Regions from separate parts of the Paenibacillus sp. FSL H8-0259 genome, predicted to be linked through region 1. Evidence: predicted binding sites of a transcription regulator. Region 1 holds the regulator's gene; each other region holds the start of a gene.
The links. The regulator NrdR, encoded in region 1, represses ribonucleotide reductase genes. The targets are predictions, from matches to a motif close to AACACNATATATNGTGTT.

Region 1 (3,281 bases):
AAAAAAGAACAGCAGCTCTGCCGTTCTTGGGGATAATCAAGCCATTCTACTCTCAGGCCTAATCTGTATATCTCGCCATTATATATGTACTGTAATATTTGCCGTCTGACAGGATACGGTCCTTCTTCAGTATCCCTTCAACTTCAAAACCAAGGCTTTGGTACAAGCGGATAGCCTTCTCATTGGTTTCCAGAACGCCGCTTAGAATGATTTTGGTTATTCCGTTTGCGTCAGCCCAGGAAATGGACGCCTGCAGAAGGTTTTTACCTACTCCGAAGCCCCAATATTGTTTCAAGACTCCTACCCCAAATTCCACCTTGTGCTTAAACCGCTGAAGATCATGTCCTTCACACCGGGAATAGCCAATGATTCTGCCGTCCGCTTCCGCAACCAGACATATATTCCGCGGATGGTTCGTATCCCTCTCAATAATTGTTTCAAATCCGGCTTCATCAATAAAAGCTTCTCCCGGCACCCGGTCCATATGCTCGGTCTCCCCGTCAAGCTGAAGCCTTACCCCGGACAGAGACTTCGCATCTGCCTTAACTGCTGAACGGATCGTGTAGTTTAAACCTTTGACAAGGTATTCCTGATTATCAATGATCATGGAATTACTCCCTTCTTAAAGAATCATTGACTAGCCGCGAAGAGTACACTGCGTGGAAACTATCCTTGAGTAAAGGCTGGTGCACCCCAGCCCCTCTTCATCAAATCGCAATTTGAAAATGAATCGGCTATCCAATCGTGATCTATTCGTTAGTAATTTGTATCGTTTCATCGGTGATTGTTCTTCCATCGCTCCCTAATGCTTGGATGGCAATTCGATGATTAATGACATCCCAGATATATTCCAGGTTAGATTCCAACCATCTTCTCCATTTATATCGTAACCGACAAGTTCTCTCTCTCCCCAAGCTTCTGTGCCCGTTGGGACCGCCAAAAAAAAGAATCGTTTCAACGTTTGTAGCATTTACGGAAACATCCAGTTCGCCGCTGTTCTTCGGAACTATGTACCAACTATCTTTTTTGGGGAAATTAGTTTCAACATTCGATATTCCAGGTGTAGTATCACCCGCCTGGGAAGAGATGCTCCCTTGATTTATAGAAAAGTCCCCGGAGGAACATGCTGTAAGAACGAATAGATAATTTTTGATATCCGTCTACAGCTATATATATGGTATGAAGAAACAACAAAAAAACGGCATCTCTGCCGTTTCTTCTGTGATGGACTCTCAGGGGCTCGAACCCTGGACAAATAGATTAAGAGTCTACTGCTCTACCAACTGAGCTAAGAGTCCGTAGTATGGTGGAGAATAGGGGGCTCGAACCCCTGACCTCATCGCTGCCAGCGATGCGCTCTCCCAGCTGAGCTAATTCCCCATACGCTTGATTTCGAATCACATTATGTATTCTGAAATCCATTTTGAGCGGTTCGCTCAAGTCGCTTTCAAGTTGTTATGTTTCGTAGGCGACTTCTATATAATACAGAAATTCAGCATCAGTGTCAACACTTTTATAAAATTAATTAATTTCTATGCAGAGGCGCTTCACACAGAGGCCAGCCTCACAATATCAAGGCTAGCCCCTTTATGCCAGGAATGGCACATTACCTCTTCACAAAGCCTCCTACAGCCCGTCCAGCTCCTCAGTCCCCTTAGAGAGCAGTCCCTTCAGTTCCTTCATAAACATGTTGATGTCCTTGAACTGACGGTACACGGACGCGAAGCGGACGTAAGCTACCTCATCTACAGGATAGAGCTGCTCCATGACCAGCTCGCCGATCTGGCGGCTCTCGATCTCGGCCAGGGCGATGCCGCGCAGGCTTTTCTCAACCTCGGATACGATGACTTCCAGACGCTCTACAGAAACGGGACGCTTCTCACAGGCGCGGATGAGGCCACGGAGGATTTTGTCACGGCTGAACTCTTCGCGGCTGCCGTCTTTTTTGATGACAATCAGCGGGGTCTCTTCAATCATTTCGAAGGTGGTGAAGCGGCGGCTGCACAGTTCGCATTCGCGCCTGCGGCGGATTGACTTATTCTCATTGGCTGGACGGGAGTCAAGCACTTTGGTATTGGTGTGATCACAGTAAGGGCATTTCATAAGCTTCATCACTTCCTCATAGTAAGAATGGGTATGCCCCGCTCCTGAAAACCCAGGCTACACGGGGATATGTTAATTTCCAGAAATCACCGTTTATTTGTTGTTATGAATATGGCAAGTCCGGCACATAATACAGTTACCAACCGATAGGAGGTGAACAGCAATGAGCCAAAACAACAGCTCCAATAACCTGGTAGCTCCAAATTCACGCGGTGCCTTGGAACAACTGAAATTCGAAGTTGCCCAAGAACTAGGTATCACCCTCTCCCCAGATGGATACCAAGGCAATAAAACTTCTTACGAAAACGGTTCGATCGGTGGTTACATCACTAAACGTCTTGTAACCCTGGCTGAACAGCAATTGGCAGGTCAATACAAATAACCTGTCTCCATAAGCTTGCCTAAAGAAGTATTGAACGGCCTCCGGGCCGTTTGATGCTTCTTTTTATGTCGGCACAAATGCAATATTTAAAGCAGAGCCTCAGAATTCACTGTAGAGCTCCGTGTATTGGTCATAATAATAAATGACGCGCTGTACATAATGACGGGTCTCGCCGAACGGGATATCCTTCACAGACGCTTCTGTTCCGTCCCACCGGCCTTCATCCAGCCAGCTCTGTACTTTGCCGGGTCCGGCATTATAGGCGGCTATAACCGCTGTCCGGTTGCCCTCAAACTGCCGCGAAAGCGTAGACAAATACCAGGTGCCCAGTTCGATATTGGAGGATGGCTCTTCTTTTAGCCGCTCAAGAGACACATCGGGAAGCTTGGCCTTTTCCAGCGCCCACTTGGCGGTATCCGGCATCAGCTGCATCAGTCCGAGTGCACCCTTTTTGGATTCGCGTCCGGTCTTGAAATTGGTCTCAACGCGGATAATTGACGCCACCAGGAACGGGTCCATCTCATAAGTAAGGCTGTGTTTGCGGATCTCATCTTTATAATGTATCGGATAAAACCACGACATCCAATTGGTACCCAGGAACAGGATCGCTGTAAAGCCGATAAACAGCAGCAGCAGTACTCTTTTTTTGCGCAGCCACTTCATCATGAGAGGCCCAGCCTGTCCCACAGGCCGGCAACCTGCCGCTCCGTAGCTCCGGGATCACCGCTGTTGTCGATCACATAGTCGGCTTTCCTGCGCTTCAGTTCGATGTCCATTTGCGACTTCAGCCGGTTCT
Region 2 (3,281 bases), 390 kb from region 1:
GTCTCTTCTACGGTGAAGTCGGACGGGCAGTTCGCCGTCTTGGAGATTGAGCTATCCACCCAGCGCTGAATGGCAGCCTGTGCACGGATATGATCCTTAGCGGACAGATCCATCGAAGTAACGAAGTATTCAGGGAGCTCTTCACCCGGATGGGCTTCCAGCCATTCCTGGGCAATCGGCACGAACTGCTCGTCATAGCCCAGACGGCTCTGGCGGTAATATTTGAATGCGAAATAAGGCTCGATACCGGTCGAAGTGCCGACCATGGTTCCAGTACTACCTGTAGGTGCCTGGGTAATCACTGTAACGTTGCGCATGCCGTGCTTACGGATGGATTCGCCGACTTCCGGATAGACCTCGGTGATATTACGCATGAAGCCGCTCTGCAGATATTTATCGGTATCAAAAGCCTGGAAAGAACCCTTCTCGCCAGCGATCTCAGCAGAAGCCAGATAAGCTTCGCGCGCCATGAAGCCGTAGAGCTTGTCCAGGAACTCCAGGGATTCCGGGCTGCCGTAACGGATATTCAGCTTGATCATCAGCTCAGCCAATCCCATTGTGCCGAGTCCTACGCGGCGTTCGAGCTTCTGGTTGGCTTCATTTTCCGGGAAATGATACGGTGTCTTGTCGATGACATTGTCCAGGAAACGCACGGAATAGCGGGTCGTTGTCGCCAGATCTGCCCAGTCCACGTCGTGATTCTCCGCATCGTAGAACTTGGAGAGGTTGACGGCCGACAGATTGCACACGCCCCAGCCCGGCAGACCCTGCTCACCGCATGGATTGGTGCAGATGATCGGGTTGAAATACCAGCTGTTGGACATCTGGTTGTAATATTCCATGAACACTACACCCGGCTCAGCCGACTTCCAGGCCGATTCGATAATCGTATGCCACACATCGCGTGCTCTTACGGTACGGTAAGGAATGACGCGGCGGCCGTCTGCTTTCCATTTATCCAGATCGCCGTCCCAGATTGTATCGTAATCCGGATCGGTGGTATCCGGGAAGACCAGCTCCCAGTCCAGATCCTCCTTGACGGCTTTCATGAAGGCATTGCTCACGCATACCGACAGGTTGGCATTGGTTACCTGACCCATCGTCTGCTTCACGGTAATGAAGTCCACCACATCCGGATGCCAGTCATTAATCATCAGCATCAGCGCGCCGCGGCGGCTTCCGCCTTGCTCAATCAGTCCGGTCGTATAGCTGAAAAGACCGCCCCAGGACACTGAGCCGCTGGATGATCCGTTCACGCCTCTTACAATCGCGCGGCGCGGGCGCAGCGAGGATAAGTTAATACCTACACCGCCGCCGCGGGCCATAATCTCGGTCATTTCGGAGAGCGTCTGCATGATGCCCCCGCGGCTGTCTTTCGGGGAAGGAACAACATAACAGTTGAACAGCGTAAGCTCCTCGCTTGCTCCGGCACCTGCCGCAATCCGACCGCCCGGTACCAGCTTCCAGTCATCAAGAATAGAGCGGAACTTGCCTGTCCACTCTTCCTGAAGCTCGGGAGTCTGCTCTACGGAAGCCATGGCTGCCGCAAGACGGTCCCACATTTCCTCCGGGGTCTTCTCAATATTCAGTGTCAGCTTCTCCACATCCGATTGCACGAGTTCACCGCTGCGGGTCTTCACCGTAACAATCCGGCCGGTGCGCTCAACAATCTCGCCAACCTCCTTGGTTGGAAATTTCGGATCATCCTTCGTCAGGACAAGCACCACATCGCCTACCTTGGCATTATTGCTGTCCGCGTCCTTCCAGGCATAACGGTCCAAAAATATTTTCTCACTCAGCCCCTCAAGACGCTGCTTGCGTTCCACTGTACTCAATAGAAAAACCTCCCGGATGATTGATAGGTAATACTTCCGTTCCTTGGTGTGGGCTTAGACTTTTTGTAACCCACAACAAGAACTTCCAGCGGCAGGGTAGCCGCAGCCTGCATGTACAGCGGAAGTTCCTCTTGTCAATAACAAATAACCGCAAAAACCCGCGAATAATCAAATTTTCAAGCTTTTGTAACAATATATTGTATACATCAGCTTTTCAACTATACCACATATTGTATCAGAGTTCTTTTTCCAAAAAAGCGGCCCATGGCGGGAATTTCGGAAAAACGGTAAAAGATAGTGGATTTTCTCCCTCTTTCTCGCTTTTTTACAGGTTCCAGATTGATAAGCTTCCGGGCCCGGAAGACAGATTCCGCCACGGATATTCAAGATCCGCCGAAGCCGCCGCAGCACCAGCAGCAGTACCGCCGCAAGGCTCCGCAAGATTACTCCACGGCAGCAGCCGGAGGATAGCAGGTTATGAAATCTCTCTTTTACGCGCATACTACTGCTACGCATTTCGATATGAAACCGCGCCGGAGGAGGCTGCAACATGACGCAATTATTCCGCAATTCCTTGCCGCAAGGGGGAAGTACGCCTGCCCCGCTGCTGCCTGTTCCTCTGTCCTTTGAGCGTAACTGGCTGCAGGACCTGGAGTCGAAGCTCGATAAAGGCGGACCCTGGGGAGACTGGAGATTATCCCGGCTGGCCATACAAGGAGAGCAATCGGGACTCGTTACGAGCTTCGATGAGCTGCAGTGTCTGAAGCATCTGTCCGGGTTATCCCCGCTCCCCCACCAGCTGGATACCGCCCATAAGGTGCTGTTTGAAATGTCAGGCCGGGCCATTCTGGCAGACGAAGTAGGGCTAGGCAAGACGATAGAAGCCGGACTGATCCTCAAGGAATATCTGGTGCGCGGGCTCGTAAGTAAAGTTCTGATCCTTGTCCCTGCGTCTCTGGTCCTGCAGTGGGTGCGCGAGCTGAACAGTAAATTCGGTATTTCAGCCGTGGCACAGAAGAAAGCTTACTCCTGGGGCAACGATATTGTTGTCGCCTCCATGGATACGGCGAAGCGTGATCCGCACAAGGAGATGCTGCTGAGCCAGGAATTCGACATGCTGATTATCGACGAGGCCCATAAGCTGAAGAATAAGAAATCAACAAACTATCTGTTCGTACAGCAGCTGCGCAAGAAGTACTGCCTGCTGCTCACCGCCACTCCCGTGCAGAATGATCTCGGCGAGCTGTTCAATCTGATCACATTACTGAAGCCGGGACAGCTCGGGAATCAGGGGGATTTTGCCACCAATTTCGTGGTCGATAAACGCCAGCCGAAGAACGAAGTCCAGCTGAGGGGCGAGCTCTCCAAGGTGATGATCCGCAACCGCCGCGGCGAGGGTCCCGTGAACTTCACGAAGCGCAAAGTGCGCAATATCCCGCTTACCCT
Region 3 (3,281 bases), 3.8 Mb from region 1:
AAGGTCTCGCCAGTCTCCGCAGCGATCTGCATACTCTTTTCGATCGAATGGAAGTTCATCGTCATGAAGAAGGTCCGGGCGAAATCGCGGGCCTGCTCACTCTCATAAGCAATCTTGTTCTTGGCAAAGTAACCGTGCAGATTCATCACACCCAGGCCGACGGAGTGCATCTCTTTGTTCGCTTTAGCCACACCCGGAGCATTGGAGACCGTAGTCATATCGCTGACTGCAGTCAAGGCGAGCATGCCTTCATGAACGGATTCACGAATCTTGCCATGCTCCATCACATTCACAATGTTGAGGGAAGCCAGGTTGCAGCTGATATCACGGCGGATCGCGTCCTGCTCTCCATAGTTGTTAATCTCGGAAGTCTCCTGCAATTGGAAAATCTCGGTGCACAGGTTCGACATCTTGATCTGACCCACATTACGCAAGGCGTGGGCGTTATTGGCATTGCTCTTGTTCATAATATACGGATAGCCCGATTCGAGCTGGATCATGGCGATTTTGGTCAGCATGTCGCGTGCGCTCATGGCAACTTTCTTCTTCACGCGCGAATCAGCAAGCAGGGTATCGTACATCACGTCCAGATCCATATCATCCAGATGCGTTCCATACGCCTGATACACAGTATAAGGAGCGAATACATGCAGCGGCTGATTATCCTGAGCGAGCTTGTAGAAGCGGTTAGGCACGATCAGGCCGATAGACAACGTCTTCAGGCGTGTCCGTTCGTCGGCGTTGATCTTCTTGCTGTCCAAGAATTCTAGTACGTCCCAGCCAAAAATATTATAATAAGCCGCACCCGAACCCTTGCGCTGGCCCATTTGGTCCGCGTAGGAGAAGCCGTCTTCCATGAGCTTCAGGACAGGCATGATGCCCTTGGCAGCATCCTCGACGCCCTTAATCGTCTCGCCGCGCGAGCGCAGCTTGGACAGATTGACCGCAACACCGCCGCCGATCTTGGACAGCTGCATGCAGGTGTTCAGTACATAGTTGATCGAATTGAGCGAGTCGTCCATTTCCAGCAGGAAGCAGGAGACCATCTCACCACGGCGGCTCTTGCCGGCATTGAGGAAGGTCGGGGTAGCCGGCTGCAGGCGCTGCTCCATCATCGAGCGGGCCAGCGTGCGGGCTGTCTCCACGTTGCCGCGTCCCAGATGCAGGGCCACCACAGCTACGCGGTCCGGGTAATGCTCAAGGTATTGCTTACGGTCATTGCTTTTGACGGCATAGTCTGTGTAGAACTTGGAAGCCGCCATATAGGAAGGGAACTGGAAGTTATATTCGTGGGCAATCCGGTAGACGTCCTCCATCTCAGCTGCGGAATAACGGTCATACAGGTCCTCGTAGTAATCATTGGCAATCATATAATCGATCTTTGCTTTGGTTGTTGTGAAGGTCAGGCTGCGCCGCTCCACATCCCGCATGAACTCGGCTACCGCCTCCTGGTCCTTATCCAATTGGAAAAAGCCGCTTTCGTCTCTCTTCATCAACATGTTGTTCAGTTCAATATGCCGCAACCCGGTCCACCTCCTGTTTTATGCGCTGTACATCACCAAATGTTCCCGACAACTCAAACTTGCCGACCACCGGTACGTTGTAACGCTGTGCAATTAAATCTGCGCTGTGCGCGTATAGCTCACCCCAGTTTTTGTTGCCGCTCGCGGCGATGCCTTTGAGCCTGGAATGGTTCTTCTCTAAGAAAGAAGCTACCTTCTCTGGAATCTGTCCAAATCCGGTGGTGTATGTAACAAGCACGTAAGGCTCGTCGATCGTCATATGCTCTTCGATTTGAACAGCAGGAAGCTTCAGCTTATTGATGAACCTTCTAACGTTGCCGGTCTTGGAATCGTAAGCAATCAACATGGTCCCTAACCTCCTATAACATGTAGCTATTTCTACTTGACAAATGATGACGGGCAATTTCACTAGATTTATTGGCTTTTCTATTATATACACTATATTTAGTAACGTTTAATCATTTTACTACCATATATTGAAAAGTCAATAGACCCACAGGTCCTTCTAACCCCCTGATTTGCCTATGAAAAAGGGAGAAAACCACGCCCCGCCTGCATTCTATTCTCTTATAATTTATTAGTATTTTTTTTAAGCTTTTTTGTGCGCCGGTGTCCGGCGAGAATTGATCAATAGTGAAAGAAAAGCATTCATTACCCTCCTTCATGCCCGGCCCCTGTCAATCTATAATAAAAGAAAAGTTCCGATACAGAAGGAAGATAGGAGTAAATTCATGAATAATGCTGCTGCAAAGCAAGCCCCTGCGGGTTCTTTGAAAACGGTTCCGCCTGGAAAAACACGGATCAAACGCTGGGAATCTCCGCTCGCCGGCTATCTGTTTCTCTCTCCGTGGTTAATAGGTTTTTTCCTGCTGACCCTGGGGCCGATGATTATGTCCCTGTATTACTCGCTTACCGATTACTCGCTGCTGGAAGCACCGGAGTGGGTCGGATTTGCCAACTACACGAGAATCTTCACCCAGGATGATGTGTTTCCGTCTTCGCTGCGGATCACGATTACCTTCGTGCTGCTGACCGTGCCGCTGCGGCTGATGTTCGCCCTGGCGATTGCCATGCTGCTGAACCGCAAGATCAGGGGGATCAGCTTTTACCGGACGATGGTGTATTTCCCCTCATTGATCGGGACAAGTATCGCCGTATCGATTCTCTGGAAGAATATTTTCAGCCGCAACGGCTTCATTAATGACTTCCTGGGGATCTTCGGGATCAAGGGACCGGCATGGATTGCGGATCCGAAGTATGCACTGGGTACGCTGATCCTGCTGATGGTCTGGCAGTTCGGCTCGTCGATGATTATTTTCCTGGCCGGACTGAAGCAGATTCCGGGTGATCTGTACGAAGCGTCGTCTGTGGACGGAGCCAGCAAATTCCGCCAGTTCATCTCGATCACACTGCCGATGCTCTCACCGATCATTATGTTCAATGCCATTCAGACGATGATCAATACGTTCCAGATGTTCACCCAGGCATTTGTCATCACGAACGGCGGTCCGGTGAAATCTACGTTTGTTTACGTCATGTATCTGTATGAAGAAGCCTTTACCAAGTTCCACATGGGGTATGCCTCGGCGCTGGCCTGGGTGCTGCTGCTGCTGATCGGGCTGTTCACGGCCGTGCTGTTCGGAACTTCGAAATATTGGGTGTTCTATGAATCGCAAGGAGGCAAGAAATAATGGATGCTACCCGCTCAAGCAAAAAAATATTAACGCATGTATCTCTCCTCGTCGTCAGTCTGATTAT

Region 2: NSU01_RS12635 (adenosylcobalamin-dependent ribonucleoside-diphosphate reductase) is a predicted target of NrdR. The motif match lies at 2,022-2,039, and genes of this name have one in related genera.
Region 3: nrdI (class Ib ribonucleoside-diphosphate reductase assembly flavoprotein NrdI) is a predicted target of NrdR. The motif match lies at 1,958-1,975, and genes of this name have one in related genera.

The regions. Positions count from the first base shown of each region.
Region 1 is NZ_CP150147.1:2,612,017-2,615,297, reverse strand. It holds gene NSU01_RS11015 (GNAT family N-acetyltransferase) at 59-607, opposite strand; tRNA gene NSU01_RS11010 (tRNA-Lys) at 1,226-1,298, opposite strand; tRNA gene NSU01_RS11005 (tRNA-Ala) at 1,305-1,380, opposite strand; gene nrdR (transcriptional regulator NrdR) at 1,627-2,103, opposite strand; gene NSU01_RS10995 (alpha/beta-type small acid-soluble spore protein) at 2,267-2,485, shown strand; gene NSU01_RS10990 (lytic transglycosylase domain-containing protein) at 2,585-3,148, opposite strand; gene coaE (dephospho-CoA kinase) at 3,148-3,281, opposite strand, start outside.
Region 2 is NZ_CP150147.1:3,004,684-3,007,964, reverse strand. It holds gene NSU01_RS12635 (adenosylcobalamin-dependent ribonucleoside-diphosphate reductase) at 1-1,835, opposite strand, end outside; gene NSU01_RS12630 (SNF2-related protein) at 2,386-3,281, shown strand, end outside.
Region 3 is NZ_CP150147.1:6,387,814-6,391,094, reverse strand. It holds gene nrdE (class 1b ribonucleoside-diphosphate reductase subunit alpha) at 1-1,523, opposite strand, end outside; gene nrdI (class Ib ribonucleoside-diphosphate reductase assembly flavoprotein NrdI) at 1,510-1,869, opposite strand; gene NSU01_RS27420 (sugar ABC transporter permease) at 2,255-3,214, shown strand; gene NSU01_RS27415 (carbohydrate ABC transporter permease) at 3,214-3,281, shown strand, end outside.